One region of the Blautia sp. HCP3S3_G3 genome, then DNA from elsewhere that is predicted to be linked to it. Evidence: a T-box and tRNA genes for the amino acid it is inferred to sense, from the RefSeq annotation. Region 1 holds a T-box; the other holds one or more tRNA genes.
What was found. A T-box is a leader RNA that pairs with one kind of tRNA and senses whether it is charged. The one in region 1 lies ahead of ACTNEW_RS13420 (valine--tRNA ligase), so its partner is inferred to be a tRNA-Val.
Positions count from the first base shown of each region.

Region 2: it encodes a tRNA-Val, which carries the amino acid that the T-box ahead of ACTNEW_RS13420 (valine--tRNA ligase) is inferred to sense. The anticodon was not compared.

Region 1 is NZ_JBQHXR010000021.1:25,661-42,271, forward strand. It holds gene ACTNEW_RS13380 (RsmF rRNA methyltransferase first C-terminal domain-containing protein) at 1-786, opposite strand, end outside; gene ACTNEW_RS13385 (PadR family transcriptional regulator) at 1,139-1,456, shown strand; gene ACTNEW_RS13390 (DUF1700 domain-containing protein) at 1,460-2,404, shown strand; gene ACTNEW_RS13395 (GIN domain-containing protein) at 2,401-3,261, shown strand; gene ACTNEW_RS13400 (PspC domain-containing protein) at 3,303-3,485, shown strand; gene ACTNEW_RS13405 (small, acid-soluble spore protein, alpha/beta type) at 3,592-3,783, shown strand; gene ACTNEW_RS13410 (ABC transporter ATP-binding protein) at 3,873-4,589, shown strand; gene ACTNEW_RS13415 (FtsX-like permease family protein) at 4,599-8,513, shown strand; T-box leader at 8,574-8,826, shown strand; gene ACTNEW_RS13420 (valine--tRNA ligase) at 8,944-11,595, shown strand; gene ACTNEW_RS13425 (LTA synthase family protein) at 11,690-13,705, shown strand; gene ACTNEW_RS13430 (bifunctional folylpolyglutamate synthase/dihydrofolate synthase) at 13,863-15,164, shown strand; gene ACTNEW_RS13435 (hypothetical protein) at 15,167-15,319, shown strand; gene ACTNEW_RS13440 (tetratricopeptide repeat protein) at 15,332-16,611, shown strand, end outside.
Region 2 is NZ_JBQHXR010000005.1:58,263-74,873, forward strand. It holds gene ACTNEW_RS07205 (phosphoribosylformylglycinamidine synthase) at 1-1,086, shown strand, start outside; tRNA gene ACTNEW_RS07210 (tRNA-Val) at 1,398-1,470, shown strand; tRNA gene ACTNEW_RS07215 (tRNA-Met) at 1,486-1,559, shown strand; tRNA gene ACTNEW_RS07220 (tRNA-Val) at 1,593-1,665, shown strand; tRNA gene ACTNEW_RS07225 (tRNA-Met) at 1,682-1,755, shown strand; gene ACTNEW_RS07230 (diacylglycerol/lipid kinase family protein) at 2,013-2,921, shown strand; gene ACTNEW_RS07235 (glutamine synthetase III family protein) at 3,036-5,150, shown strand; gene ACTNEW_RS07240 (AAA family ATPase) at 5,341-6,258, shown strand; gene ACTNEW_RS07245 (cobaltochelatase CobT-related protein) at 6,251-8,044, shown strand; gene ACTNEW_RS07250 (OPT family oligopeptide transporter) at 8,260-10,161, shown strand; gene ACTNEW_RS07255 (PqqD family protein) at 10,161-10,532, shown strand; gene ACTNEW_RS07260 (YitT family protein) at 10,715-11,584, shown strand; gene ACTNEW_RS07265 (PucR family transcriptional regulator) at 11,815-12,903, shown strand; gene ftsE (cell division ATP-binding protein FtsE) at 13,259-13,942, shown strand; gene ftsX (permease-like cell division protein FtsX) at 13,932-14,837, shown strand; gene ACTNEW_RS07280 (S41 family peptidase) at 14,958-16,142, shown strand; gene ACTNEW_RS07285 (DegV family protein) at 16,308-16,611, shown strand, end outside.

The sequences.
Region 1 (16,611 bases):
GGGCATGTCTTCGAGTTCCATTTCCGGATGATGTTCCAGAAGAAAAGAAATGGTACCTTCATCTTCTTCCGGGGCAAACGTACACGTGGAGTAAAGAAGCAGACCTCCGGGGCGGAGCATATCCGCTGCCTGCAGGATCAGTTCCCGTTGAATCTGCGCCAGATCATGGGATTTTTCCGGTGTCCAGTCTCTGGCAAGTGCTTCCTCCTTACGGAACATTCCCTCTCCGGAACAGGGAGCATCCAGGACGATTTTGTGGAAAAACTCCGGGAAAGCTCTGGCAAGTTTTGCAGGAGCTTCACTGGTCACAAACATATTGGAGATTCCGAATAATTCCAGATTGCGCAGAAGAGCTCTGGCTCTGGAGGTACTGATATCATTGGCAAACAGCAGTCCCTGACCGTGAAGCGCAGCTCCCAGTGCCGTGGCTTTTCCGCCGGGTGCTGCACACATGTCCAGCACATATTCTCCGGGTTCGACAGGAATCCGGGATGCGGGGGTCATAGCACTTGGCTCCTGAAGGTAGTAGAGACCTGCCTGATAAAAGGGACATCTTGCCGGTCTGCTGTCCTCTTCATAAAAATATCCGTTTTCGATCCACGGGATTTTTTTTACGGGAAAAGGTACGATTTTTTCAAATTCTTCACAGGTGATCTTGTCGCTATTCACGCGAAGACCATAAGTTCTTCCTGATTCAAAGCTTTTTTCAAAAGCGTCATATTCCGGGCCGAGCATTTCCTGCATTCTCGCAAGGAACGCGTCCGGGAGTCTCAATTCTCTGTTCATGTGTGATAATCCTTGTTCTGTTTTTTGTTTTGTTGATTGCTGTGATTTTTGCACAGGGACCTGCTTATTTTTTATATCATAGGTCTCCTATCATGTAAAAAATATGAAACATTTTGTTTATTGAGTATAACACAGCATATGATGGAAGAAAAGAAGCAGATTTTTATGAAAACAGTAAAATGTTACTGTTTCTGGAAATATGGGTAGAAATACTATTGACAAACATATATTATATGACATATAATATCACTAACCAAATAATATTGCATTTATTTATAATATTATATAATCAAAACAGGAATGTCTGCTTATCCAGACATTACGAATCAGAAAAGAAAAAGGAAGTGATTCCATGGTATTCAATACAGGTGCTGCCCTTCTGGATGCGATTGTGCTGGCGGTAGTTTCCAAGGAACCGGAGGGGACTTACGGGTATAAGATTACACAGGATGTGAGAAGTGTTCTGGAAATATCCGAATCAACACTTTACCCGGTGCTGCGGCGTCTTCAGAAAGATGACTGTCTGGAAGTCTATGATCAGGCGTATGCAGGAAGGAACCGGCGCTATTATAAACTTACAGAAAAAGGAAATGCACAGCTAAATTTATATAAGATAGAATGGAAAAACTATTCATCGAAGATTACTAGGATGTTTGAGGGAGGAATATAGAGTATGAACAGAGCGCAGTTTATGGAACAGCTGGCAAGGCTGCTTTCGGACATTTCTGACGCGGAACGTGAGGAAGCGCTTGACTATTATGAGAGCTATTTTGACGATGCGGGAGCAGAGAAAGAAAGCGAAGTGATCCGCGAGCTGGGAAGTCCGGGTAAGGTAGCAGCCATTATCAAAGCAGATCTGAAAGAGAGCAATGATTCTTTTGCAGAATATACAGAACTGGGATATGAAGATGCCAGAACCAGAGAGGCAGGTCAGATGCCTGACAAATACACACAGATAACCAGAACCGGAGCTGCCGGAGAAAATCAGTCCCCGGAGAGGAATGGAGATGGATTTTCTGAAGAAAATGTACATGGGAGTCAGGGGAGAAATGTTCAGAGAGATTCCCGCAGAGCCGGACAGGAAGAACGTCGGTTCGGCAGGGACAGAGCCAGATTTGAGCAGACATTCAGCCGTGCCGGAGAACAGATGGATCAGGCGTTGAATAAAGCCGGAGAGAAGGCAAGAGAAGGCTTTGAGAGAGCGGAGAGAGGATATCATTATGAAAAGAAAAAGAATCATACGGGAGCCATCCTTCTTCTGATTGTGCTTGTCTTTGTAGCACCGTTTATTCCTGGGATATTTGGAGGAATTCTCGGAGTGGCTGTGACCATTTTACTGCTTCCGTTTTTGCTGGTCTTTGCTCTTGGTGCAGCAGCACTGGGACTTGTGATCGGAGCTGTCGGAACTGTTTTGGCAGGAATCGCTGCCTGCTTTGAAAATCCGGCAGCGGGAATCCTGATGATTGGAGCAGGATGCCTGCTGATGGCTCTTGGAATTCTTGCAGGAGTGGCAGTCATATGGCTGGCAGGGAAAATGCTTCCCGTACTTTTGAGAAAGATTACGGATTTTTGCCAGAGAATTCTGGCGAAATTCAGAAGGAGAGGTGAAGGTGCATGAAGAAGTTTATAAAAGTGATGATGATCATCGCCGGTGTTTTTCTTGCCTTGGGAATCGGCTTTTCGGCAGCCGGAGCCGCTATGGGAGCCTGCATGGAAGATATGGGAATGACGGATGAGCTTCAAAACGGTCTGCAGATCATGAAGAATATCACGGTTGGAAATCGTCATGGAAGCTCTCAGGAAGAACAGCAGTCAGCAGCAACAGGAGAAACCATCAAAGAAAACACACGGTTCTGTACTGTGGATGCTGCGGATTACATCGAAATCAGTCTCCGTTCAGACGAACTGGTCCTTCAGGAGTATTCCGGGGATAAAATAAAAATTGAGATTGAAAATGACAAAGAAGAAAATGTAAAAATAACTTCGTCTGCTTCCAAGCTGGAGATCAGAAGTTCCAGACGGAAAAGCAGCCGCCGGGTAACGGTCTATTATCCGGCAGGCAAACATTTTTCAGAAGTAAAAATCAGCGTCGATGCAGGAAGTGCATATGTCAACAGTGCGCTTTATTCTGAAAAAATGGAAGTAGAAATCGGAGCAGGAGAGTTTTTCAGTGAGGAATCTGTGGAGCTGTCAGAACTGGATGTGGAAGTAGGAGCCGGAAACTTCGAGGCATCTTCTTTGAAAGCAGTAAAAATTGATGGAGAGTGCGGTATGGGTTCTCTGACACTGGGAATTTCCGGTAAGGAAACCGATTATAATTATTATCTGGAATGCGGCATTGGAGAAATCTCCATTCATGGCGACAGCTGCGGTGGTCTGGGCAGCGAAAAAAGGATCACCAATCCGGGAGCAGCCGGAGAAATGGATCTGGAATGCGGCATTGGGGAAATTGCAGTGGAGTTTCATGAATCATAAGTCATAAATTATAAATCATCAAAGAAAGAGAGGAATCAGATATGAGTGACAAACGACTTTACAAATCATCAGTAAATTGTATGATCTGCGGTGTATGCGGAGGAATTGCAGAATATTTCAATATTGATCCGACTCTGGTACGCCTGGCATGGATTATTTTTACCTGTGTTGGCGGCGCAGGAATCTGGGCATATATTATCGCGGCGATCGTGATTCCGAAGTAAGGAACCATTGATGTATAAAACGGTGCAAACCTGTGCATACTCCAGAAGAGACAGAAAAGCTTCCTGCAGACGGAAGATGGGATCATCGAAAAGGAGTGTGGATATCTTGAACAGGGACAAAGAAGTGGAAGCATTCCGCAATGGAGAGCTTTCCCATGAAGAAGAACTGAAATATGAGATTGCTCGTGAACTCGGTCTCCTGGACAAAGTACTGGAAAGCGGCTGGAAAAGTCTTTCAGCCAAGGAAACCGGACGGATCGGCGGACTGATGACACGGAAACGAAAAAGTGAAAATTGAGTGAAAAGGCATTGCCGGGGATTTCCAGGCAATGCTTTTTTGTGCTATAATGAAAAAAGGTATTACAGTACCGGACAGGAGAAAACAACATGGAAGAACAAAACGAAGGTTATGTAAAACTGGAAAAAGTTTCGAAGATTTATGGTTCCAAGGAAGTAAAAATCGTTGCTGTGGATGAAATCAGCTTTGAAATAGCCAAAGGAGAATTTGTCGTGATTGTCGGCCCCAGCGGTGCAGGAAAGACCACCGTACTGAATATCCTGGGAGGAATGGATACGGCCACATCCGGAAGCGTCTGGGTAGATGGCAGGGATATTGCGAAATATAATAACCGGCAGCTTACCGGATACCGCCGGGAAGATATCGGCTTTGTATTTCAGTTCTATAATCTTGTACCGAATCTGACCGCTCTTGAGAATGTGGAACTGGCTCTTCAGATCTGCAGAAATCCTCTGGATGCCAGAACCGTTCTGGAAGAAGTAGGACTGAAAGACAGACTGAAGAATTTTCCGGCACAGTTATCCGGAGGTGAACAGCAGAGAGTTTCCATAGCCCGTGCCCTTGCCAAAAATCCAAAGCTGCTTTTGTGCGATGAACCGACAGGAGCCCTGGATTATCAGACGGGTAAGGCAATCCTGAAACTTCTTCAGGATATGTGCAGGGAAAAAGGCATGACGGTAATCGTCATTACACATAACTCAGCACTGACTCCCATGGCAGACCGGGTCATCCGCATCAAAAACGGCAGGGTATCTGCCATGACACAGAATGAACATCCTACACCGGTAGAAGAAATTGAGTGGTAGGTGATGAGAATGAAAAGAGCATTGCATAAAGATTTCTGGATGGAAATCCGCAAAAATAAAGCCAGATTCGTTTCGATCTTTCTCATTGTGGCACTGGGGGTTGCCTTTTTTTCGGGGATACAGGCTACTTCCCCGGACATGCGTTTTTCGGGGGATGCATATTTTGACAGTGCCAGACTGATGGATATCAAGGTTGTGGGAACCATGGGTCTTACAGACGAGGATGTGGAAGCACTGGAATCCATTGACGGTGTGGAAGAGGCTGTTGGAGGCTATTCGACGGATGCCTACTGCGGAAGCGGCAATAATCAGAAAGTCGTTCATGTGGAAACTATGGATGACAGAGTCAACGTGATCAGTGTATCAGAGGGGCGCCTTCCGGAAACATCCGGGGAGTGTATGCTGGACAGTGTATTTGCCTCCAAATGGGATTATCAGGTGGGGGATGTGATCACGCTTGAAGAGGATGAGGACAGCGAGTTTCTCAAGACGAAGACATATACGGTTGCCGGTCTTGGCAGCAGCCCTCTTTACATAGCATTTAACAGAGGAAATACCACACTTGGTTCCGGTGAAGTGAATGGATTTGTCTATATCCTGCCGGAGGACTTTGATCAGGAAATCTACACGCAGATTTATCTGCGTGTACATGGAGCGGAGGAGCAGATCAGCTACACAGATGCCTATGATCATCTGATCGATAAGATCGCAGAGCGTGTGGAAGGCATTGAGGAACAGCAGTGTCAGATCCGTTATGACACGGTTGTGGCGGATGCAGAGCAGGAACTTCGTGATGCCAGAGAAGAACTGGAAGACGGCAAAAAAGAAGCGGAAAAAGAGCTTGCAGATGCAGAGAAGGAACTGAAAGACGGCGAAAAGGAGCTGGAGGACGGCAAAAAAGAATACGAAGACGGTAAGAAAGAACTGGAAGATGCCAAAAAAGAGCTGGAAGACGGCAAAGAGCAGATCGCGGATGCAGAGAAAGAGTTGGAAGATGGCAAAGCGCAGATTGCGAATGCCAGACAGGAACTTCGTGATGGCAGAAACCAGCTTGCGGATGCCAAAGCGCAGGTGGCAGACGGATGGGCAGAGCTTTCTCCGCAAAGGACGAAGCTTGCATCTGCGTGGCAGCAGTACCATAACGGAGAAGCAGAGCTGAAAGAGGGAGAACAGCAACTTGCCGCTGCCAGAAAGCAGCTGGAAGACGGCAAAACAGCAGTTTCCGAAGCGAAGACAGCTCTGAATGAAAAGCAGAAGGAACTGGACAGCGCCAGTGCACAGATTACTGCAGGCAAAGCAGAAATAGAACAGACAGCAGCGCAGCTGAGTGAGCAGAAGCAGCAGTGTCAGACGGGACTGGAAACGGTTGCAGCGGCAGAAGGGCAGCTTTCTGATCTTCAGGCAGCAGCAGATGCCGCGCAGGCAGGCGTTTCTCAGGCACAGGCAGCAGTGGACGGAGCACAGGCAGAATATGATCGTGTCAGTGCGGAAGTAGAAGCGGGAAATCTTACACAGGAGGATCTGGATGCTGCTTCGCAGAATTTAAGTGCTGCCAGAAGTGCGCTGGATTCGGCATCTGCACAGGCTGCAGCTTTGACAGAACAGCTGGAATCGACACGCCAGCAGCTGGCTGCTCAGAGAGCACAGCTGGAAGAAGGTCTGGCAGCTGTAGAAGCAGGTCTGTCTCAGCTGGAAGCAAAAAAAGCAGAACTGTCTCAGGGAGAAGCAGACATAGCTTCCGGTCAGCAGGCAATCAATGATGGATGGTCAGAACTGAAAAAACAGGAAGCCACACTGGCGGAATCAGAAAAAACAATTGCCTCCAAAGAAAAGGAGCTGGAAGCAGGTAAGGCAGAACTGCAAAGTAACTACGCCACTCTTGCCAGCGCTCAGGATCAGATCAATGCCGGAGAATCCAGACTTTCTTCTGCACAGGCAGAAATTGACGCAAATGAGCAGAAACTGGCAGATGCAGAACGGGAAATTGCCGCGAATGAGCAGAAGCTGACAGACGGCGAAAAAGAAATTGCAGAAAATCAGCAGAAAATCCTGGATGGCGAAAAAGAAATCATAGAGAATGAGAAAAAACTGGAAGATGCCGCAAAAGAGATCGAAGACGCGGAAAAAGAGCTGGAAGACGGATGGAAGGAATACGAGAACGGCAAAAAAGAGGCAGAGGAAGAAATCGCGGATGGTGAAAAAGAAATCGCGGATGCAGAAAAAGAAATTGCAGATCTGGAAGTACCGCAATGGTATGTGACAGACCGTCATGATCTCCCGGAATATTCGGATTACGGAGGAAATGCAGACCGTATTCGCAATCTTGGCACCGTTTTTCCTGTGATCTTTTTCCTGGTGGCAGCGCTCATCAGTCTGACAACCATGACCAGAATGGTGGAGGAACAGCGGACGCAGATCGGTACGCTGAAGGCTCTGGGATACGGCAAATATGACATTGCTTCCAAGTATGTCAATTATGCATTTCTTGCCACTGTGGGCGGAAGTATTTTTGGAGTTCTTTTGGGAGAAAAAATAATCCCGTACATCATCATAAAGGCATATGCTATTATGTACCATAATATGGATAGCAAGTTGATGATCGGGTATGAATGGAAATATGCACTGATTGCCTCTGCAGCCGCAGTGATCTGTACAGTAGGTGCGACACTCAGTTCCTGTTCAAGAGCCCTGGCAGAGACACCGGCGTCTCTGATGCGTCCGGAAGCACCAAAAGAAGGAAAACGTGTTCTGGTGGAGCGGATTCCGTTTTTGTGGAAACATCTGAACTTCACATGGAAATCCTGCCTGAGAAATCTGTTTCGGTATAAAAAACGTCTGTTTATGACAATTTTTGGAATTGCAGGCAGCATGGGACTGACGCTGGTAGGATTTGGTGTCCGGGATTCGATCAGTAATATTGCGGTGAAGCAGTATCAGGAACTGCAGCACTATGACGGTACGATCATCGATGATGAGGATGCTTCGGATGAAGAGCGGGAGGAACTCCGGGCTTATCTTGAGAATCATGAAAAAATAGAACACTATACCGGAATCCTGTTTAAAACGATGAAAATAACGACGGATGATTATAGTCTCAGTACCTATGTTTATGTACCGGAAGATGTGGAGAATTTCCACGAGGATGTGACGCTGAGGAGCAGAACCAGCGGAGAGCTGTATGATCTTAACGATGAAGGTGCAATTATCTGTGAAAAAACATCAACACTTCTGGACCTGAAGGAAGGAGATTATCTGACTCTGGAGGAGAACGGACAGAAATATCAGGTGAAAATTGCCGCAATCACGGAGAATTATCTGGGACATTATGTATACATGACGCCAAATGTTTATGAAGAAACGTTTGGAAAGAAACCGGAGTTCTTTGATCTGGAGTTTACGATGAAACCGGAGTACCGGGGAGAGGTGGAACTGATCGGACATGAAATTCTGAAATACCCGGCGGCACTCAGTATCAGCTATACGACGACGATCGCGGAGCAGGTGGAACGAATGCTGGGAACTCTCGGGCTGGTTATTGTGGTCCTGATCGTTTCTGCAGGAATGCTGGCATTTGTGGTTCTCTATAACCTGAATAACATTAACATTACAGAGCGTAAGCGCGAACTGGCAACGCTGAAGGTATTGGGATTTTTTGACGGAGAAGTTTCCCAGTATGTATTGAGAGAAAATATTCTGCTGACGATTCTGGGAATTATTTTTGGCTCAGGCTTTGGAATACTGCTGCATCGTTTTATCATTGTTACAGTAGAAGTGGACAGCACCATGTTTACCCGTGAAATCCGTCCTGTCAGCTTCCTTTACTGTGCGGCACTTACCTGTGTATTTTCCATTGTGGTTAATGTGGTCATGCACTTCAAACTGAAGAAAATTGATATGGTAGAATCTCTGAAAAGTGTGGAATAAATGTGAAAAACCGGGATTCCGGCTTGACAATCGTGAAAAATCCAATTATAGTAGAACGCAGAAAAGGCTGGGAAAAAGAGGAGTAGGCGATTGTCCCTGACAGAGAGGAGTGTCCATCGGCTGGAAGACATTCTGAGGAAGAGGTTGCTGAAGGTAGCTTTGGAGCCGGAAGACTGAAAAAGATGCGGTCTGTGTATGAACCGGACAGCTGCAGAAGAGTAGGTTTTCACGTATTCCTGCGTTAAAGGGGAATGAGAGATGCAGGCAGGATCTGCATAATGAAGGTGGTACCGCGGTATAGATCGCCCTTCACACGTGCGTGTGAGGGGCTTTTTTATATCACAGGAAAGAGCTTTGCATTTTCCTGTGATACAAAAAAGCCCTCCGGGCGGGAGCGCAGCGATACTATCATATGATACAGGAGGAAAGTATGAGCAAAGAACTTGCAAAAACCTATGATCCCAAAGGGATTGAAGAACGTCTTTATCAGAAATGGATGGACAACGGATATTTCCATGCAAAAGTAAATCCTGATAAAAAACCATTTACAATTGTAATGCCGCCGCCAAACGTTACCGGCCAGCTTCATATGGGACATGCGCTGGATGAGACCATGCAGGATATCCTGATCCGTTTCAAGAGAATGCAGGGGTATGAAGCTCTCTGGCAGCCGGGAACAGACCATGCCGCTATTGCGACTGAGGTTAAAGTTATCGAGAAGCTGAAAAAAGAAGGAATTGATAAAAACGAGATCGGCCGTGAAGAATTCCTGAAGCATGCCTGGGCATGGAAAGAAGAATACGGCGGAAAAATCATCAACCAGCTGAAAAAACTGGGAGCTTCCGCAGACTGGGAAAGAGAACGTTTCACCATGGACGAAGGCTGTTCCAAGGCGGTACAGGAAGTATTTATCAAATTGTATGAAAAAGGATATATTTATAAAGGATCCAGAATCATCAACTGGTGTCCGGTATGCCAGACTTCCATTTCCGATGCGGAAGTAGAACATGAAGATCAGGATGGCTATTTCTGGCATATCAATTATCCGATCGTCGGAGAGGAAGGACGGTTTGTAGAAATTGCAACGACACGTCCGGAGACACTTCTCGGAGATACAGCAGTAGCGGTAAACCCGGATGATGAACGTTACAAAGATTTGGTAGGAAAGATGCTGAAGCTGCCTCTGACAGACAGAGAGATTCCGGTGATCGCAGATGAATATGTAGACAAAGAATTCGGAACCGGCTGTGTAAAGATCACACCTGCTCATGACCCGAACGATTTCGAAGTCGGCAGACGCCACAATCTTCCGGAAATCAATATCATGAATGATGATGCCACAATCAATTCTCTTGGCGGCAAATATGCAGGTATGGACCGTTATGAAGCGCGTAAGGCTATGGTAGCGGATCTGGACGCACAGGGACTTCTGGTAAAAGTAGTTCCTCACAGCCACAGCGTTGGAACACATGACCGCTGCGGTACAACCGTTGAGCCGATGATCAAGCCGCAGTGGTTTGTAAAGATGGACGAAATGGCCAAAGCCGCAATGGAAGTACTGAATAATGGGGAACTGGAATTTGTTCCGCCGAGCTTTGGCAAGACTTATCTGCACTGGCTGGAAAACATCCGTGACTGGTGTATTTCCCGTCAGCTCTGGTGGGGTCACCGTATCCCTGCTTATTACTGTGACGAATGCGGGGAAGTTGTGGTAGCCCGTGAAATGCCGGAGAAATGTCCGAAATGCGGATGCACACATCTTCATCAGGATGAAGATACTCTGGATACCTGGTTCAGTTCCGCACTCTGGCCGTTCTCCACACTTGGATGGCCGGATAAGACAGAAGAAATGGAATACTTCTATCCGACAGATGTACTGGTAACCGGTTATGATATTATTTTCTTCTGGGTAATCCGTATGGTATTTTCCGCACTGGAACAGACAGGAAAGTCTCCGTTCCATCATGTTCTGATCCATGGACTGGTTCGCGACAGCCAGGGACGTAAGATGAGTAAATCTCTCGGCAACGGCATCGATCCTCTGGAAGTGATTGACAAGTATGGCGCAGATGCCCTTCGTCTGACCCTTATTACCGGAAATGCGCCGGGAAATGATATGCGTTTCTACTGGGAGCGTGTAGAATCCAGCCGTAATTTTGCCAATAAGATCTGGAATGCTTCCCGTTTCATTCAGATGAATCTGGAAGGCAAGACTGTTACAGAGCCGGAAGATCTGCAGGCGCTCTGCGCAGAAGACAAATGGATCCTGTCCCATCTGAATACCGTGATCCGTGAAGTAACTGAGAATATGGAAAAATACGAGCTTGGTATCGCTGTACAGAAAGTATATGATTTCCTCTGGGATGAGCTTTGTGACTGGTATATCGAGCTTGCCAAGGTACGTCTGTGGAAAGCAGAAGAGGATCCGAAGGCTGCCAATGAGGCACTCTGGACACTGCGTACAGCACTGACAGAAGGACTGAAGCTTCTCCATCCGTATATGCCGTTTATTACAGAGGAAATCTACTGCACACTTCTTCCGGAAGAAGAATCCATCATGATTTCCAGCTGGCCGGAATATCAGGAATCCTGGAATTTCAAGGATGCGGAAACTGCGATAGAAAGCTTCAAGGAAGTAGTCAGAGGAATCCGTAACACCAGAACCGGCATGAACGTACCTCAGAACCGCAGGACCAGTGTTTATATCGTAGGCAGGGATTCTTCCATCTGTGATATGTACAGAGAAAGCAGCCGTTCTTTTGTAAATCTGGCATATGCAAAAGAAATCCATGTTCAGGAAACAAAAGAGGGAATCGGAGAAGATGCAGTTTCCATCGTTGTTTCCAATGCGGTTGTTTATCTGCCGCTGGAAGATCTGGTTGACAGAGAAAAAGAACTGGAACGCCTTACAAAAGAAAAAGAACGCCTCACCAAAGAAATCTCCCGCTGTGAGGGTATGCTGGGCAATCCGAACTTTGTAAACAAAGCTCCGCAGGCCAAGGTAAATGCAGAAAAAGAAAAGCTGCAGAAATATAAAGAAATGATGGAAAAAGTGGTTTTACAGCTTGAACAGATGAAATAGGGAGAAATGATACAGAAGTGATCACTGTGATTTACATGTGATCCTTATACAGGAAAAGAATCTGAACAGATTAACTCAAAAAAGGAGCGTATGGATGAAGTGGCATAACGTTTTCAACAAAATTTCACTTCTGCTCCATGCTCTGGGAAGCGCGGCGGGTTACTTCCTTATCGAAGCGATCAGCCGCCATTCCTTCCTGGAAGCATGGGAGTATATGACACAGAGACCGCTGGTTTTTGCGTATAATACGGCATTGATCTTTACCACCTCTCTGCTGGTATACCTGTTTCGAAGAAGATGTTTCTGGAGAGTGGTGGTTGCACTTTTCTGGCTGATACTGGGAATTATCAACGGTGTTCTTCTGACCACCAGAGTTACTCCGTTTACCGGACCGGATCTGCATCTGATCACAGATGCCATGAAGATTGCCAATAAATATCTGCCTTTTGCCGGTGTTGTGGCGGTTTGTATTCTGGCAGGTATTCTGGTAATCCTGCTGCTGGTTTTCTTTGTTAAAGGTCCGAAATACCGTGGAAAGCTGAAATATCGCTATAATATTCCGCTGGTGCTGGCAGGTGTCCTTTTATTTGCCGGAATCACTCAGCTTGCGCTGGAAAAAAGGGTACTGTCGAATTATTTCGGAAATATCGCGTTTGCATATGAGGATTACGGATATCCATACTGTCTTGTTACAACGATCTTTAATACGGGAATCAGCTGCCCGAGAGATTATTCAGATGAAGAGATTGCACGGATCGAAAAGACAGAAAAGAATCTGCCGGAAACGAAGGAAGGAGATTATCCGAATATTATTTTCCTTCAGCTGGAATCCTTCTTTGATCCGACCCTGGTGAATTATTTGAAAATATCAGAAGATCCGATTCCGTATTTCCGCAGTCTGATGAAAGAGTATTCTTCGGGATTTTACAAGGTTCCGTCTGTAGGAGCCGGAACTGCAAATACAGAGTTTGAATCCATCACCGGAATGAGCATGCATTATTTCGGACCGGGAGAATATCCTTATAAAAGTATTCTGAAAGAAACGACCTGCGAGAGTGCGCCGTATGTTTTGAAGAATTTAGGATATTCCACGCATGCGATCCATAATAATGAGGCAAATTTTTATGGCCGGAAAACCATTTTTCCGAATCTGGGATTTGATACATTTATATCGGAAGAATATATGCCTGAGGAAGACCAGAAAAATCCTCTGGGATGGGTGAAGGACAGTGTGCTTACAAATGAGATTATGAAATGTCTGGAATCCACGAAGGAACCGGATTATATTTATACGATTTCTGTGCAGGGACATGGGGCATATCCGGAGGAGCCGCTGCTGGAAGATCCGGAGATAACCGTTTCCGGATCACCTACAGAAGAAAGAAATTATCAGTGGGAATATTATGTGAACCAGATTCATGAAATGGATAATTTCGTTAAAGAACTGACAGAGACCCTTTCGGAATATCCGGAGGATGTGGTGCTTGTCATGTATGGAGATCATCTTCCTACCATGGGACTGACGGTGGAAGATGTGGATAACAAGTATCTGTTCCAGACTCAGTATGTGATCTGGGATAATTTCGGTCTGAAGAAGATTGACGATAATCTGGCTGCTTATCAGATGGCTGCTGAGGTCATGGATCGTATCGGCATCCATGAAGGTACAATTTTCCGCTATCATCAGGCCCGCAGAAATACCAAAAACTATCAGGTGGATCTGGAGACTCTTCAGTACGATATTCTCTATGGGGAGAAATATGCATATGACGGGGAAAATCCGTTTGCCCGTACTTCTATGAGGCTCGGGCTTTATGATATTACCCTGGATTCTATGGAGCTGGTTTCCGAGACAGATCATACATACTATATCCGGGGAACGAATTTCACTCCTTCCTGCGAGGTGCAGATCAATAAGGAATGGTATGATACCGTTTATATCAATGAAAATAAACTGATGATCACAGGCATGGAACTGAATGATTTTGACCGTATTTCTGTCGTAATGAGGAGCAACAGTTCGACAAGAAAGGCTCTCAGCAAGAGCTATGACCGTTCCTGCTATGCGCTTTATCAGGAAAATAAATGGAAATTGCCGGCGAATGAGTAAGTTTTGAAATACTTTGTCAGATAAAAACTTACGATTGGTACTGGACATCTTTCACCACTTATATATAATGATATCGTAATGGTTTTTTTGTACGGCCGGTTTTCCTGCCGTATAGATACAGCCATTCGAATACATTAGATAAAGTGGTGAATTTTTTATGAATTACGAAGAAGCAGTTGCTTATATTGAAGAAACTCCAAAGTTTACGACCAAGAATAAACTGGAGCATACAAAAGAATGTTTAAAAAGACTTGGAAATCCACAGGAAAAATTCCGTGTCATCCATGTAGCCGGAACGAATGGAAAGGGAAGTACCTGTGCGTTTCTGACTTCCATACTGCGGGAAGCAGGATATTCCTGCGGACTGTTTACTTCTCCTCATCTTGTGGAGATCAATGAAAGATTTCAGATCAATGAGGTGAATATTGATAACGATACGTTTCTCAGCGCGTTTCTGAAAGTAAAGAAACTGGCAGATGAACTGGTTGCAGAGGGAAATTATCATCCTACTTATTTTGAGATGCTGTTTCTGATGGGGATGGTTATTTTTGCTGACGCAGGTGTGGATTATGTGACTCTTGAGACAGGGCTTGGAGGCAGACTGGATGCGACAACGGCTGTGGAAAATCCGGTGGCCTGCGTCGTTGCCTCCATCAGCTTCGATCACATGCAGTATCTGGGAAATACCATTGAGGAAATTGCAGCAGAAAAAGCCGGCATCATTGTGCCTGGAGTACCGGTGATCTACGATGGCAATGATCCGAAGGCAGCGGAAGTGATCCGGAAGCACGCACAGGAACTGGGAAGTCCGGCTTATGAGGTGAAACGGGAAGATGCCGTGATTCACCGGATCACAAAGACCGGTATTGAATTTTCCCTTGATAATGCTCATTACGGAAAAACGGTGTTCCAGATTCCGTTTGTGGCAAAGTATCAGGTGATGAATGGTTCTCTGGCATTAAAAACCATGGAAGTCCTGAAAGATGTGATTCCGGCTTCTGTGGATACCATAAAAAGAGGAATGATGGGTACACGCTGGCAGGGACGTATGGAAACGATTCTTCCCGGTGTGATTGTAGATGGTGCGCACAACGAGGACGGCGTGGCGAAATTCGTGGAGACAGCGGCTCATTTTCAGGAGGAATATCCTTTGACACTGCTGTTTTCTGCAGTAGATGATAAGGATTATACAGAAATGATCCATACGATCTGTGAAAAAATTAAATTCCGGAATGTTGTGGTTACACAGGTAGGAGGATACCGGATGGTTCCGGCCGGTGTGCTTCAGGATATTTTCCGGAAGGAAGGATATGAAGAAGTACAGGCATTCGAGGAAATTCCGGAAGCTTTTGAATATGCACATACAGTAAAAGGAGAGGACGGACTTCTGTTCTGCGTTGGTTCTCTTTATCTGGTGGGTGAGATCAAAAGTTTTGTCCGTGAGAGAAACGGGAGGTAATGATGATTGATTACGAAGAGGAACTGAAGAAGTTTGAACCGTGTCTGGATGTGACAGATGCGGAAGGGGCAATTTATGACCGGGAACTGACAGATATTCTGGATGTGCTTCAGGAAGTACTGAGGGAAGCCAAGAGCAACAAACGTACAAGATAAGGAGACATACGAATGAATTGTATGAATTGCGGCGCGTACCTGATGGATACGGATCTGGACTATTGTCCTCACTGCGGATGCAATGTGCTGATCCAGAAAAAGGTGGATTACCTGTCCAAGTGTTATTACAATCAGGGGCTGGAAAAAGCCAGTATCCGTGATCTTTCAGGGGCAATCACCTGTCTGAAGCAGAGCCTGGCATATAATAAGATGAACATTCAGGCAAGAAACCTTCTGGGGCTTGTGTATTTTGAAACCGGTGAGGTAGTGGCTGCACTCAGTGAATGGGTCATTAGCAAAAATCTGCAGCCGACCAGAAATCTTGCTTCGGAATATATCGGCAAGCTGCAGGCAAATCCGAATAAGCTGGAAGCAATCAACGAGACGATCAGGAAATATAACCATGCGCTTTATCTGTGCAGGGAAGGGCATGAAGATATGGCGTCTGTCCAGCTGAAAAAAATACTTTCCCAGAACTCCAAGCTGATCAAGGGATATCATCTCCTTGCATTGATCCAGATTCATGATGAGGAGTGGAATAAAGCCCGCAGAACATTGAAGAAAGCGATTCGTATCGATAAGACGAATACGACAACTCTGCGTTTTTTGCGGGAAGTAGATGAACGCACCGGGGTGACCACAAGATTTGAACAGCCCAAAAAAGGTCTTTTCCGGTCTCGTACAGAAGAAAAAGATGTGGAGGTATGGAGCAGTGACTATGCGGTCCGGACTTCAGCAGAGAAAGACGGCTCCAGAGTTCCTCTGTTTTTTACTCTGATGGCAGGTCTGGCTGCCGGAGCTGCTGCTTTCTGGCTGCTTGCAGTGCCTGCGATCCGTCAGAATATTTACCGGGAGGCTAACCGCCAGATTGTAAAATACAGTGAATCGGTAGTGAGTCAGGGCGCAGAACTTACGAGAGCTCAGGGTAAGGCGGAAGAATCTGACAGTACGGCAGAAGCTGTGCTCACGCAGATGGAAGAAGAAAAGAAAAAGAGCAGTACTTATGAAGCTCTTTTGTCTGCATATGCGTATCTTCTTCAGGAGGATTATGACAGTGCGGCACTGAAGATCCAGAATGTTTATGAAGATTATCTTACCGATGACATGTGGTCTATGTATAATGCTGTCTGCAGCGATACCGGTGTGACGGGAATCAAAAGCGAAGATTCCGGAGATGCGGAGGAAGAGGACTCTGGTGATGGAAGCTATGATGATAGCTATGACGATAGTTATGATGACGGCTATGATGATAGTTATGATGACAGCTATGATGAAGGTTATTATGATGGCTA
Region 2 (16,611 bases), on a different contig from region 1:
TCCATTACTTATACTCTGATCGGTGAAGTAACGGACAACGGCAGATTCTCCTACGGAAATACTGAGATTACTCTCGGAGAAGCGGAAAATGCATGGAAAGGTACGCTGGAGCGCGTATTTAAGACCGAATCCGGTGAAAATGGCGGAACTGCTTTTGCAGATGGTGCATCAGACGGCCCGACAGCTGCATTCATTGCAGGCAAAGACGGTGAGAACGGTCAGGCTGTGATGGGCAAAGATGTTTACAAAGCAGACAGCGTATATGTATGCAAACATAAAGTAGCCAGACCTCGCGTATTTATTCCGGTATTCCCGGGAACCAACTGTGAGTATGACAGTACCCGTGCATTTGAGCGCGCCGGTGCAGAGGTAGAGGTAAAGGTATTCAAGAATCTGACCGCAGAAGATATTCATGATTCTGTTGAGATTTTTGAACGTGCTATCAATCAGGCTCAGATTATCATGTTCCCTGGCGGATTTTCCGCAGGTGATGAACCGGATGGATCTGCGAAATTCTTTGCAACTGCATTCCAGAATGCAAAGATTAAAGAGGCGGTTATGAAGCTTCTCAATGAACGTGACGGTCTTGCTCTCGGTATCTGTAACGGCTTCCAGGCTCTTATTAAGCTGGGACTGGTTCCTTACGGTGAAATCTGCGGACAGAAAGCAGATTCCCCGACACTGACCTACAATACCATCGGACGTCATATCTCCAAGATGGTTTATACAAAAGTAGTCAGCAACAAGTCTCCATGGCTGCAGGGCGCAGAGCTTGGCGGTGTTTACTGTAATCCGGCTTCCCACGGTGAGGGCCGTTTTGTAGCAAGTGCTGAGTGGATTGCAAAACTCTGGGCAAACGGACAGATTGCGACACAGTATGTGACTGCAGACGGAGAACTGGATGTAAATAACGAAGAGTGGAATGTTAACGGTTCCCATATGGCGATTGAGGGTATCACCAGCCCGGACGGAAGAGTTCTTGGTAAGATGGCTCACAGCGAGCGCCGTGACAATGGTGTTGCTGTCAATATTTATGGACAGCAGGATATTAAGATTTTTGAATCCGGTGTGGAATATTTTAAATAAGACACAGGCGGGAAGCTGTTATCTGATAAAAACAGAGAACTCTTTCTGTTAAGATTCTTTTGGACTGTAATCAGCGGGGCGGGATGATGAAAATCTTCCGCTCCGCAATAGTTATGAAATCATTCTGCTTAATTGTATGGCATGATTTTACCTGTATCGCGGTAACTGGAAGGAACAGAAAACAATTGTGTCATTTTTTTCAAAAAAATAAAAAAATATGTTGACAATCCAGGTTTAATAATAGTATAATAGCAAAGCGAGTTGAAGAGAGGAACAGAAAATCTGAAAATTCTTTTTTCAAAAAGCAATATGGGGTCTTAGCTCAGCTGGGAGAGCATCTGCCTTACAAGCAGAGGGTCATAGGTTCGAGCCCTATAGGCCCCATACCACAAAAGATATGGCGAGATAGCTCAGTTGGCTAGAGCACACGGTTCATACCCGTGGTGTCGAGGGTTCGAATCCCCCTCTCGCTACTTACGAACAGGAAGTTCGTACAATCACTATATGGGGTCTTAGCTCAGCTGGGAGAGCATCTGCCTTACAAGCAGAGGGTCATAGGTTCGAGCCCTATAGGCCCCATACTATAAAACAATATGGCGAGATAGCTCAGTTGGCTAGAGCACACGGTTCATACCCGTGGTGTCGAGGGTTCGAATCCCCCTCTCGCTACTAAAAATTCGTAAAGCATTTGCCTTACGAATTTTTTCTTTTTCCGGGAATATGAATGATTCTGTGACAGCTCCGGCGGCAGGATATTAAAAAAATATAAAGTTCTTCAATCCATTGACTTTTTTGAGCGTTTTTTTTATAGTAATAAGGATAAAGAAAAACAGCAGAAAGACTCCATTTCTGTTGGACAGAAATCTGTTTGCTTCTGTGAGCGGAGTGAACAGTAACATGAGTTTGCCTGAAAGGAGGCCTGGTCTTTGGATAAGAAAATGTTTTTTGTTTTTAATCCCAAAGCAGGAAAAGGAAAGATAAAAGCACATCTTCTGGATGTTGTGGATGTGTTTAATAAGAGTAATTATGAAGTAATCATCTATGCCACTCAGAAGCCCAAAGATGCTTATGAGAAGGCCAAGGAGTATGCGGAACAGGTAGATCTGATCGTGTGCAGCGGCGGTGACGGAACACTTGATGAAGTGGTAACCGGAATCATGGAGATGAACAGCTCGGTTCCAGTGGGGTATATTCCTGCCGGAAGCACCAATGATTTTGCCAACAGTCTGTTTATGCCGAAGGATATGACAGAAATTGCGTCTATGATCATGGAGGAAGAACTTTATCACTGTGATATCGGCAGATTCGGGAAACAAACCTTTACTTATATTGCTGCATTCGGTCTGTTTACGGATGTTTCCTACGAAACAGATCAGGATCTGAAAAACATTCTGGGTCATGTGGCATATCTTCTGGAAGGAATGAAACGCCTGTTTGAAATCAAATCCTATCATATGAAAGTCATGGCGGAGGAACTTCCGGGCAATATGGCAGAGAATGATTTTATTTTCGGTATGGTGACCAATTCCCGTTCTGTAGGAGGATTTAAGAATCTGACAGGCAAGAACGTGGATATGAATGACGGTATGTTTGAGGTAACGCTGATCACCAGACCAAGGAATCCGCTGGAACTGCAGGAGATTCTTACCGCACTTCTCAAGGAAGAGGATGATTCAGAACTTATTTATTCTTTCAAAACAAAGAAGATTTCATTTGAGGCTGATGAGAAAGTGCCATGGACTCTGGATGGAGAATTCGGCGGAAATCATCAGGCAATTGAAATTGAAAACCGGCATGAAGCATTAAATCTTTATCTTAAGAGTACAAAAGAATAACTGTCCGGCAGCCGTGAACCAGCGCATTGATCAAACACGCTCTGGTAAATCGTAAGGATCCCCGGCTGTATCTGACAGGTTTCTATAAAAAATCAGGGAAAAAGGAGTACGAGAATGGGAGATTATATCAATGTAGTGGAAACTTTCGGCTGCGATGTCTTTAATGATTCAGTCATGCAGGCACGCCTCCCCAAGAAAGTCTACAAAGAATTGAAAAAGACCATTGAAGAGGGCAAAGAGCTTTCCATGGAAGTGGCAGATGTGGTTGCTCATGAAATGAAAGAATGGGCGATTGAGAAAGGCGCTACGCATTACAGCCACTGGTTCCAGCCGCTTACAGGAGTTACGGCAGAGAAGCATGATGCATTTATCACAGCTCCTATGGAAAACGGCAAGGTACTGATGAGCTTTTCCGGCAAGGAACTGATCAAGGGAGAACCGGATGCTTCTTCATTCCCGTCAGGAGGTCTGCGTGCTACCTTCGAGGCCCGCGGATATACAACCTGGGATTGTACTTCACCGGCGTTTGTGCGTCATGATGCGGCAGGCGGAACACTCTGTATTCCTACTGCGTTCTGTTCCTATACAGGAGAGGCTCTGGACCAGAAGACACCGCTGCTCCGTTCCATGGAAGCAGTGAATGTACAGGCTCTTCGTCTGCTCCGGCTTTTTGGTAATCATACATCCAAAAAAGTAACACCGTCTGTTGGTGCAGAACAGGAATATTTTCTGATCGATAAAGAAAAATGGCTTCAGCGCAAAGACCTGATCTATACCGGAAGAACACTTTTCGGAGCAATGCCTCCGAAGGGACAGGAGATGGATGACCATTATCTTGGAACAATCCGTCAGAGAGTTTCTGCCTATATGAAAGAAGTCAATGAGGAATGCTGGAGGCTTGGTGTGGCTGCCAAAACACAGCACAATGAAGTAGCTCCCGCACAGCATGAGCTGGCTCCGATTTATGCACCGGTGAATATTGCGGCAGATCACAACCAGATCATGATGCGTATTCTAAAAAAAGTGGCAAGCCGTCATGGGATGCGCTGCCTTCTTCACGAAAAACCGTTTGCAGGTGTGAATGGTTCCGGTAAGCATAATAACTGGTCGCTTACAACGGATGACGGAATCAATCTGCTGGAGCCTGGTAAGACTCCTCACGATAACATCCAGTTCCTGCTGGTTCTGACCTGTATCCTTAAGGCCGTGGATACTCATGCAGATCTTCTTCGTGAATCTGCCGCAGATGTGGGAAATGACCAGCGTCTGGGCGGCAATGAAGCACCGCCGGCAGTTATTTCGGTATTTCTTGGAGAACAGCTGGGGGACGTTCTGGAACAGCTGATCAGTACAGGAACAGCGACCCACAGCAAGAAGGGAAGCAAGCTGGATACCGGAGTAAAAACGCTTCCTGATTTTATGAAGGATGCGACAGACCGCAACCGTACTTCTCCATTTGCATTTACCGGAAATAAATTTGAATTCCGTATGGTGGGTTCTAGAGATTCGATTTCTGCCTGCAATGTTGTGCTCAATACCATCACAGCAGAAGCATTCAAAGAAGCCTGTGACCGCCTGGAAGCTGCACCGGATTTTGATATGGCAGTTCATGATCTGATTAAAGAATATGCAACGGAACATCAGAGAATTGTCTTTAACGGCAATGGTTATGCACCGGAATGGGAAAAAGAAGCAAAACGCCGCGGACTTCCGATTCTGCCGTCCATGGTGGATGCGATTCCTGCGCTTACTACAGACAAGGCGGTAAACCTGTTTGAATCCTTTGGTGTGTTTACCAGAGCGGAACTGGAATCCCGTGCAGAGATTCAGTATGAGATCTACGCAAAAGCAATCAATATTGAAGCAAAGACGATGATCGACATTGCTACCAAGCAGATCATTCCGGCGGTAATCAAATATACCACTGTTCTGGCCGATTCCATTAATTCCGTAAAAGCGGTCGGACCGATTGATGTCAGTGTACAGACGGATCTTCTGAAAAAGACTTCTGTTCTTCTGAAGAATACGAACAGCGCTATGAGTAAGCTGAAAAAACTGGTTGCTCAGGTGCCGGAGGTTCCGGAAGGAAGAGAACGAGCAGTCTTCTGCAGGGAAAAGGTTGTGAAGGCTATGGAGGCTTTGAGAGAACCGGTGGATGAACTGGAGATGCTGGTCGATAAGGAAATGTGGCCGATGCCGTCCTATGGAGATTTGATTTTTGAAGTCTGATCGCCGGTATTTTATTCTGAAAGACAGAATCTGAAAGTCAAAATCTGAAAGTCAAAATCTGGAATCACATGTTTCAGGGTACATCTGCGATAATTAAAATAGAAGTTTTACTGGAACAGGTGATGGCGGTACAGTCACCTGTTCTTTTATTATCATAAAATCATCATAAAAGGAAAGGAACCGAGGATATATGAAAGAATTACAGTTTCTGGAGGAACAGGGAGTTTCACCGGCACTGATCAGGCAGGTGGAAGAATTCCGGAAGAAATATGAAGTGCCTGCGGAAGCAGCAGACAGAATCGTCAAACCGTCGATGCCGTTTTATGGAAAAGAAATCCTGGAGATGGCAATTGCAGGGCTTATGCAGGGTGAGAATCTGCTTCTGACCGGACCGAAGGCAACAGGAAAAAACATACTGGCAGAGAATCTGGCCTATATTTTTCACAGACCATCCTATAATGTTTCGTTTCATGTAAATACTAACAGCGGTGACCTGATCGGAACGGATACATTTGTGAATAACGAGGTACAGCTGCGCAAGGGAACAATTTACCGGTGTGCGGAGTACGGCGGATTCGGTATTCTGGATGAGATCAATATGGCAAAAAATGATGCGGTGTCTGTACTGCATGCAACTCTGGATTACCGCCGTTCAATTGATGTGCCGGGATATGATAAAATTGACCTGCATCCGGCGGCAAGATTTATCGGAACCATGAATTACGGATATGCGGGAACCAAAGAACTGAATGAAGCACTGGTTTCGAGATTTCTTGTGATTGATATGCCGGCACAGACAGAGGAGACGCTGCAGTTTATCTTTTCCAAAATGTTCCCTCACGCAAAAGCAAAAGCAGTCGAACAGTTCATTGGTGTTTTCCTGGATCTTCAGCTTAAGGCCAAAAACAGTGAAATTTCCACAAAAGCTCTTGATCTTCGAGGCCTTCTGGCTGCCATGAAAATTGTGCATACCGGGCTTTCCCCATGGCAGGCTGTACAGATGGGTGTTGTGAATAAGACCTTTGATATATTTGAGAAGGAAATTGTGGAGGATGTGGTACGTACCAGAATTCCTTCTGACTGGACAAGGGAAGATGTCTATGCGTGATAAGGAAGAAATGGAGATTGAAGATTACCGTCTGGAGCTGGAGAACAGGATACGGAATCTTCTGTGGACGGTAAGCGGTGACTATCAGCTTCAGATGAAACCGGACGTTTCTCTGTTTCTTCGTTCGCAGTCCATTGCGCTTTATGACGGCATCAAGCAGGGGGCACTCGCCCGATTTTATGACAAAGATCAGCTTGGGCTTTATCTGGTGAAGAAAGTATTTCTGGAGGCATCGGAAACAGAACTCACAGCAGTTGCCCAGCTCTGTATCGAAGAAGCCATTGGTGAGAAGCTTTGTCTGGAGCGCCCGGGCGTGCGGGAAATTCAGAGGAAAACGTTTGAAGATATTCTGGATCAGGAATTTGAAAGAATGCCGTCGGCTTCAGATATGGTCGGAAGACTTAAAGTTGCTGTACTGCGTGACCGGCTAAGCGGCGGGAATTTCCCTGTGGAAAATCGGCTGAATGCTTACCGTGACATGGTATATGAGGCGAGAAATGCAGAAAGTACCATGGATCTGATCCGGGTGATCGACAGGGTATACAATACGGCAGTGGATCCTGATTTTGAGAAACAGCATGGAAGTCTGGAGCAGGTTCTGTCGGTCACACTGGAAGAACTGACGGAATATGGATGGGAAGATTATCTTTCCGAGGAAATGTATGAGGATGTACTGGAAAGCTATGTGGAACAGCTTTCCAACCGGATGACCAGTCTGGAGAATTCTGCGGTAACTGAGGAAATGGAAGAAAAACGCAGAACCAGGCACAAAGTCACAGTTCTTCCTCCGGAAGCGCTTGAGAAGGCACACACCTATGTGGAACTTAATTATGGAAAAACCTATCTGTCTCCTGCGGAAGAAAAGCGGATGAATTATCTCATGTGCCGTGACATCCACAGTGACTGCAGTCTGTATTTTACAGAAGGAATTCTGAAAGATCCGGTCCGGAGGAACTATCAGTATGAGTATGCAAAAAGACTGCGGAACAAAAACATCTGGGTCTATCATGAAAAACACAGAATTGTAAAACGCAATATCTCTGCTCTGACAGAGCTTTTGCGGAAATCACTGGTCCTGCGAAGCGAGACGTATGAGGTAATCTCGGACAGGGGGACGATTGTGCCGTCACGCTTATGGCGTATCGGGCGCAGCAGAGAGGCCAGTATTTTTAAGCGGGAACTAAAGGGAGATGCCTCTGATTTTGTGGTGGATGTGATGATCGATGCCAGCGGGTCTCAGATGAGCCGTCAGGGAGATGTGGCACTGCAGGCTTATATCATCAGCGAAGCACTGAGCAATGTGGGACTTCCGCACAGGGTGATGAGCTTCTGCACATTCTGGGATTATACGATTCTTCACCGTTTCCGTGAATATGACGATACGAGAGAGGCAAATGAGAATATTTTTAATTATGTGACGTCGTCCAATAACCGGGATGGACTTGCCATCAAAACAGTGGGATACGGTCTGCTGCAGAGGGAAGAAGAGAAAAAAATACTGATTGTTTTAAGCGACGGCCGTCCTTACGATGTGGTCGTAAACCGGCCAAATGCCCGTAATCCGCATCCGTATCAGGGAAAATATGCAGTGACGGATACTGCGACGGAAGTGCGCCGTCTGCGAAATCTTGGCGTGAGTGTGCTGGGAGTGTTTGCAGGAGAAGAAAAAGATCTGGAAACGGAAAAAAAGATTTTTGGCAAAGATTTTGCATATATCCGTGATATTGCAAATTTTTCAAAAATTGTAGGAAGATATCTGACCAGACAGCTGGAACTGGATGGATGAAAAAAATAATCGAAACAAAAATGTCTGCTGTTCAGGAGTTCTTATGTTAAAACATACAAAAAATGGATAAAATATGCACTGAGATGCATAAATATTCCATAAACATTAGCTTGCAATTACTACAGAGTTCCGATATAATAGCAGAAGGCTTCTGAATGCTGTGTGCGTGTGAGCAGCAGAAGGAAAAGTCAATAGACAAAAGGGAGAGGAAATCAATGAACGATAAGAAAGAGTTCAAACCGTATATTCCGGCAGACAGGATCACTCCTGAGATTACCGTGACATCGATTGTGATGGGTATCATTCTTGCCGTAGTATTCGGAGCGGCCAATGCATATCTTGGGCTCCGCGTTGGTATGACTGTATCTGCCTCGATTCCGGCGGCAGTTATTTCCATGGGTGTGATCCGCGTGATCATGAAGAAAAACTCCATTCTGGAGAGTAATATGGTGCAGACCATCGGTTCTGCCGGTGAATCTCTGGCAGCAGGTGCCATTTTTACCATGCCTGCACTGTTCCTCTGGGCAGAGGAAGGCTTATGTGATAAGCCAAGCCTGGTGGAAATAACACTGATCGCTCTTTGCGGCGGTATTCTGGGTGTCCTTTTTATGGTACCCCTTCGCAACGCATTAATCGTAAAAGAACATGCAACACTTCTTTATCCGGAAGGAACTGCCTGTGCAGACGTACTTCTTGCAGGAGAAGAAGGCGGTGCAAATGCATCCACCGTATTTTCCGGTATGGGACTGGCAGCTGTTTTTAAATTTCTTGTGGATGGAATTAAGATCATTCCTGCGGATGTAGCAGCTGCGTTCAAGTCATTTAAGGGTGAAATCGGTATGGAAGTATATCCGGCACTCCTTGGTGTGGGATATATTGTAGGACCGCAGATATCATCCTATATGTTTGTGGGTTCTCTGTTTGGCTGGATGGTGATTATTCCGCTGATCTGTCTGTTTGGATCGGAGATTTCCCTGTATCCGGCAGCTGCCGGAACAACGGTTGCACAGCTGTATGAGGCAGGCGGTGCGGCAGCAATCTGGAGCACCTATGTAAAATATATCGGTGCAGGTGCTATTGCAACAGGCGGTATTATTTCCCTGATCAAATCCATGCCGCTGATTGTAACGACTTTCCGTGATTCTATGAAGAGCATGAAAGGCGGAAAGAATACAAGCACAGCAAGAACCGCACAGGATCTTCCGATGAATATCATTCTTCTGGGAATTTTGGCGATGATTTTTATAATCTGGGTCGTTCCTGCAATTCCGGTAAACTTCCTGGGTGCTCTGATCATTGTTGTATTCGGTTTCTTTTTTGCAACAGTTTCTTCCCGTATGGTAGGTCTGGTAGGAAGCTCCAACAACCCGGTATCCGGTATGTCCATTGCAACACTTCTGATTGCTACCTTTGTGATCAAGGCTTCCGGAGATACAGGAATTACAGGTATGACAGGTGCGATTGCCATTGGTTCTGTCATCTGTATCATTGCAGCGATTGCCGGTGATACTTCTCAGGACTTAAAGACAGGCTTCCTTCTGGGGGCAACTCCGAAGAAACAGCAGACAGGTGAGCTGATCGGTGTCATTGCTTCCGCATTTGCCATTGGCGGTGTTCTTTATCTTCTGGATGCGGCATGGGGCTATGGTACTGCAGAAATTCCTGCACCGCAGGCTGGTTTGATGAAGATGATCGTTGAGGGAATCATGGGCGGTGAACTTCCGTGGACTCTGGTATTTGCAGGTGTATTCCTTGCCATTGGACTGGAGATTCTGAGAGTTCCGGTAATGCCGTTTGCGATTGGTCTTTACCTTCCGATCTATCTGAATGCAACGATTATGATCGGTGGAGTTGTCCGTATGTTTATGGACAGAAGAAAGAATGTTGATGAGAAGACAAAAGAAGCGCAGGCTACCGATGGTACACTCTATTGTGCAGGTATGATTGCCGGAGAAGGTCTGGTTGGTATTCTGATGGCAGTTCTGGTAGCTGTTTTCGGACTGGATCTGAGCCTTGCAGATAAACTGAATCTGGGCAACATCGGCGGTGTTGTTCTGATGATCGTTATGATCTTAAGTCTTCTGAAATTCTCTTTATGGAAGAAGAAAAAAGCCTGATGAATAAAAAAAGGAAACAAAAGGAATCACAGATCAATTATCTGGATCTGATCCCCGTCCACAGTGAGGAAATTCACTGGCACAGAGATTATAAAGACCGGGTCATTCTTGAAGTAGAAAACCGTGGGCTTTTTCATGCCATTGCTCAAAAAGTATTTGGGAAGCCCAGGTTTACCAAGGTGCATCTGGATGTGAACGGCTCTTTTATCTGGCCGCTTATGGATGGAGAACGGACGGTGACGGATATTGCTGCACTGGTTCATGAGGAATTCGGTGAGAAGGCTGAACCGTTATATCCGAGGATCGTGAAATATTTCCAGATAATGGAGAGTTATCATTTTGTAAAATTTCTTAATATGCCAGGTAGATAACGGCAACAATAAGAACGGGAGCAGCTTCGGCGGCGTCCCGTTCTTTTGGGTTATGAGATACTTCAGCGTGGTGCTGTGATGTAAGAAAAGAAATCATATCATAGCTGTTCACGGGGAGCGTGCGGCTGTGAACGGTGATACTGTGAACGGTAATATAAGATAAGATGAGGTGAGAAGGAGATATGAAGCTGACCAGAAAGAAACCATGGTATGTGGAAGCACTGCTGATTATGATCGGAACAGGGCTGATGGCACTTGCCATTAATTCCTGTTTTGATCCGGCAGGACTTGTAACCGGAGGGTTTTCCGGTATGGCGATTGTTGTCAAGGAATGGACGGAAGGAGTCGTAAAAGGCGGGATTCCTCTGTGGGTAACCAATGTGGTCCTGAATATTCCGCTGTTTCTGATCGGTATCAAACTAAAAGGCTTCGGGTTTGTTCAGAAAGCGGTCCTCGGCAATACAGCTCTTACCGTATGGCTGGCGGTTCTTCCTACATGGAATCTTTCCGGAGAGGATCTGCTGCTTGCCTCTGTTTATGGAGGTGTCATACAGGGTGCGGGAATCGGTCTTGTATTTCTGGGACAGGGAACGACCGGAGGTACGGATATGATGGCAGCAATCATTCAGAAATATCTGCGGCAATATTCCATTGCGCAGATTATGCAGGTTATTGATGGAATTGTGGTAGTGATCGGTATGTATGTATTCGGGGTCCAGCGGGCTTTGTATGCAATCATTGCAGTTGTTCTGGTGACAAAAATTTCAGATGGTATCATTGAAGGTCTGAAATTTTCAAAAGCGGCATATATCATCACTTCCAGACCGGATGAAATCTCACACATGATCATGAACGATATGGACAGAGGAGTCACCGGTATATCCGCCAGGGGAATGTATTCAGGAGAAGATAAGCTGATGCTGTTTTGTGTGGTCAGCAAGAGAGAAATTGTACAGCTGAAAGAAAAAGTGGATGAGATCGATCCGCATGCTTTTGTGATTGTTTCGGATGCCAGGGAAGTGCATGGTGAGGGATTTATTGAAAGAACATAAAAGAATGCAGATACTGTGAAGGAAGTGCACAGTAACAAAATACACAAATATTTGTAAAAAAATTCAAGTTTCCTCTTTCATTTTTGGGCATTTTGTATTAAAATAACCCTAGACGCGAGTGAAATGTGGAAAAAACATATGATAATCACAGGTATCTGTTCAAATTTTTCTGGATTTTTCTGAATGAACAGTTACGATCGCACACTATATGTGAGAAGGGATGGAAGCAGATGATATCAAATCAGGTACTTCAGAATACACTGGAAGGGTTAAAAGAAATATCCAGAACAGAATTTTGCATTGTGGATACAGAGGGCAAGGTACTGGCCTCCACCTTTTCAGATTTTTCAATTCAGCAGGGGGACGTGCAGGCATTTGTAGAGTCACAGGCGGATAGTCAGTTGGTGAAGGGATTTCAGTATTTCAAGGTTTGTGATGACTATCAGCTGGAATATATCCTTGTGGCTCATGGAGACGATGAAGATACTTATATGGTAGGAAAACTGGCTGCATTTCAGATTCAGAATCTGATCGTGGCTTATAAAGAACGTTTTGACAAGGACAGTTTTATAAAGAACCTGCTTCTTGATAACCTGCTTCTTGTGGATATTTATAACCGTGCGAAGAAACTTCATATTGATGCGGATGTACGCCGCGTGGTTATGATCCTGGAAATGCAGCAGGAAAAGGATCACAGTTATATTGAGAATGTGAAGAGCCTTTTCAGCGGCAAGAGCAAGGATTTTATTACAGCAGTTGATGAGAGAAGCGTTATTATCGTTAAGGAACTGGAAGACAATGAGGGTTATCCGGAGATGGATAAGCTTGCCAATACGATTCTGGATACTCTGGGATTAAATAAGGATGGAGAAACGCATATTGCCTACGGTACGATTGTGAGTGAGCTGAAGGAAGTTTCCCGTTCCTATAAAGAAGCAAGAATGGCTCTGGATGTGGGTAAGATTTTCTTTGGTGAGAAAGACGTGATTGCATACAGTTCTCTGGGAATCGGACGTCTGATTTATCAGCTCCCGATTCCGCTGTGCAAAATGTTTATCAAGGAGATTTTCGGAAATAAGTCACCGGATGATTTTGATGAGGAAACACTGGTTACCATTGACAAATTCTTTGAGAACAGTCTGAATGTTTCTGAAACATCCAGACAGCTTTATATCCACAGAAACACGCTGGTATATCGCCTGGATAAGCTGCAGAAGAGCACAGGACTGGATTTGCGTGTATTTGAGGATGCGATTACCTTTAAGATCGCACTGATGGTCGTACGGTACATGAAGTATATGGAAACGCTGGAATATTGATTCGCGGATGAAGTATGGAATCCCTGTATGTTGCAGGCGGACAGTTTGACATTATGCGGATAAAGATATTTGAGAAAAACAATTCTGGATTTTTGATTTGTCTGTCACTGTTCTGGTGGCAGACAAATTTTTGCTTATGGTTATGATGGTGTATGAACTTTATGTGAAGTTACAAAAAATACTTGCAATCCGACAGGAAATATGTTACAACAATGTTACGAAAAAATGAATGGTATTCTGCCGGAATGGAAGCAAAAGTGCTGCCGGAGTTTCTGGCAGGATTTTTTCTTATAGCGGGAATGTGATCCGCATGTTCCTGTGATACAAAAGTGCGATAGACGATGAGGAGGATATTATGATAGATTTGGTTGATGTAAGCAAGTCTTATGGCAAGGGCCTTCCGGCTGTGAATCATGCAAATCTCCATGTAGATAAGGGAGAATTCGTGTTCGTGGTAGGAAGCAGCGGTTCCGGCAAATCCACACTGATCAAGCTTCTGATGAAAGAACTGGATTCTACATCAGGGAAGATCATGGTGAGCGGGGAGCGTCTGGAAGGAATGAAACACAGGCGTATTGCCAAATACCGTAGAAAACTGGGAGTCGTATTTCAGGATTTCCGTCTTTTGAAAGACAGGAATGTTTATGAAAATGTGGCATTTGCCCAGCGTGTGATCGGACGTCCCACACGTGTGATCAAGAAACGTGTGCCGGAGATTCTGCAGGAAGTAGGGCTTGCGGATAAATATAAATCCTATCCGGATGAGCTTTCCGGAGGTGAGCAGCAGAGAGTGGCTCTTGCCCGTGCCCTTGTGAACCGGCCGGATATTCTTCTGGCGGATGAGCCTACCGGAAATCTGGATCCCAGAACTTCGGAAGAAATCATGAAACTTCTGGAAGAAATCAATGAACGCGGAACCACCGTGCTGGTAGTTACTCATAACAAAGAAATTGTAAATTCGATGAAAAAGCGTGTAGTTACCATGCATGAAGGTGTGATCATCAGCGACGAGAAAGAGGGAGGATATCATGAGGCCTAGTACGATCTGGTTTACCCTGAAGCAGGGAATCAAAAACATAAAACGAAATCTGATGTTTTCGATCGCATCGATTATCACGATGGCAGCCTGCATTTTTCTGGTGGGAATTTTTTATTCGATTGTCAATAATGTGAATAATATTGCAAGAAAGGTAGAGCAGGAAGTACCGATTACGGTATTTTTTGACGAAGGCACTACACAGGAAGAGATGGAAGCTGTGGGGGCACTGATTGCGGCACGTCCTGAAGTAGCCAAGATTGAATTTGAATCTGCAGAGGAAGCGTGGGAGAATTTTAAAGAACAGTATTTTCAGGGCTCTGAAGCAGCGGAGGGATTTAAGGATGACAATCCGCTTGTGAATTCAGCCAACTATCATGTATACATGAATCAGATTGAGAAGCAGAATGAACTGGTGGCGTATATTCAGGGGTTGGATCATGTGCGGGAAATCAATCAGTCTGAACAGGCTGCCAAGACACTGGGATCTTTTAACAAGCTGGTATCTTATGCATCCATTGCGATTATTGCAGTACTTTTGCTGATTTCCATTTTCCTGATCAGTAATACCGTTTCTGTGGGAATTTCCGTACGAAAGGAAGAAATCGGAATTATGAAGCTGATCGGTGCAACAGATGGATTTGTCCGCTCTCCATTTGTTCTTGAGGGAATTGTCCTTGGAGTGATCGGTGCGTCCATTCCGCTTGTTGCTCTGTATTTTATGTATAACAGTGCAGTTCAGTATATTTTATCAAAATTTAATGTACTTACCGGAGTGGTGGATTTTATTCCGGTAGGACAGATTTATCAGACACTGCTTCCGATCGGAGTCGGATTAGGGATTGGAATCGGATTAATCGGCAGTTTCTGGACAACCAAGAAGCATTTGAAAGTTTGAGTGAGGACTGGTACGGATCATTTGACAGTTATGGTCCATACATGGGGTTTTATCCGGTCTGATAACGGGAAAACGGCTGCCGGGGTTCCGGCGGTCGTTTTTTTCGGGAAGGGAAGAGACATGAAAGACAGTGAATACTGGAAAGGGGTAGTGACAGGTGTTCTGGGAGCAGCTGTTATTGCTTGCGGAGGATATCTTGGATATATGCGTGCAGTTCCTGAAAAGACAGGTGTTTTGTCAGATCCTGCACATACACAGAAAATAGAATATCTGGAAAGCCTGATTGATGAATACTATCTGGATGAAAAAGATGAGGAACAGCTTGCAGAAGGTATTTATGCAGGATTGCTCTATGGACTTGGAGATGCTTATTCCAGATACTATACTGCAGAAGAATATGAGAAGGAAAATGCGTCTACAGAGGGGGCGTATGTGGGAATCGGTATTCTCATGCAGGAAAACCCGGAAGGCGGAGTTGCTGTTGCAAAGTGTTATGAAGGCAGTCCGGCGGAAACAGCAGGTCTGGAAGAGGGGGACGTGATCAGTGCAGTGGACGGAACCGATATTACAGATATGGAACTGGATGACGTGGCAGATATGGTCAAAAACTGCGGAAAAGACAGTGTTGTCCTGACTATTCACAGAGAGGATGTACCGGATGCCATGGATCTTACCGTAGAGGTAACGGATGTAGTCCTCCCGAGCGTATTCCATGAAATGCTGGAGGATCATGTGGGATATATCCGTATTTCAGAATTTACAGGGGTCACCTATGATCAGTATATGTCGGCATTTGCTGATTTGACAGACCAGGGAATGGAGAAGATGGTTGTTGACCTCAGAAATAATCCGGGCGGACTTTTGGATTGCGTATGTGAAATACTGAACGAGATTCTTCCGGAGGGTCTGATCGTGTATACGGAAGACAAATACGGAAATCGCGAGGAAGAGCGCTCTTCCGGAGAAAAAACACTGGATCTGCCCCTTGCGGTACTGGTGAATGAGTCCAGTGCCAGTGCATCGGAAATTTTTGCGGGAGCTGTGCAGGATTATGGAATCGGAGCCATTGTCGGGACGGTTACATATGGCAAGGGTGTGGTACAGACCATACGCAAATTGAGTGATGGAAGTGCAGTAAAACTGACCACATCTAATTACTATACTCCCAATGGAAATAACATTAACAAAGTAGGAATTACGCCGGATGTGGAAGTGAAGCTGGATACAGACCTGCTGAACAGAGATGAGATTTCCCATGAAGAAGATAACCAGCTGCAGGAGGCGTTGAAGGTACTGAACCAGTAAACCAAAGAGTCGTATGACAGGATTGGCTGTTTGTGAGACAGAGATCGGGAAAAGTGACTTGCAGTCAGCTGTGAGAAATGTTATGATGATAACGAATCAGCATAATATTTTTGCTGAACAGATGAGGTTCATCTTATTTTTTATCAACTCAGTGGGGGTAGAAGTATGAGAAATTATATTATTACAACAGATAATAATTCCGATCTTCCGGAATCTTACTATAGTGAGCATGGGATTGGCTGCACTTATCTGAGCTATTCCATGAACGGTGTGAATTATACACATGATAATTTCCTTCCGGTGCATGAATTTTATGACAGTATGAGAAATGGAGCGCTTCCTACGACTGCTCAGGTAAATCCGGAGAATGCCAGACTTATGATGGAGCCATATCTGAAACAGGGACTGGATATTCTGCACATTGCTTTTTCTTCCGGTCTGAGTGGAACATATAACAGTACCAGAATCG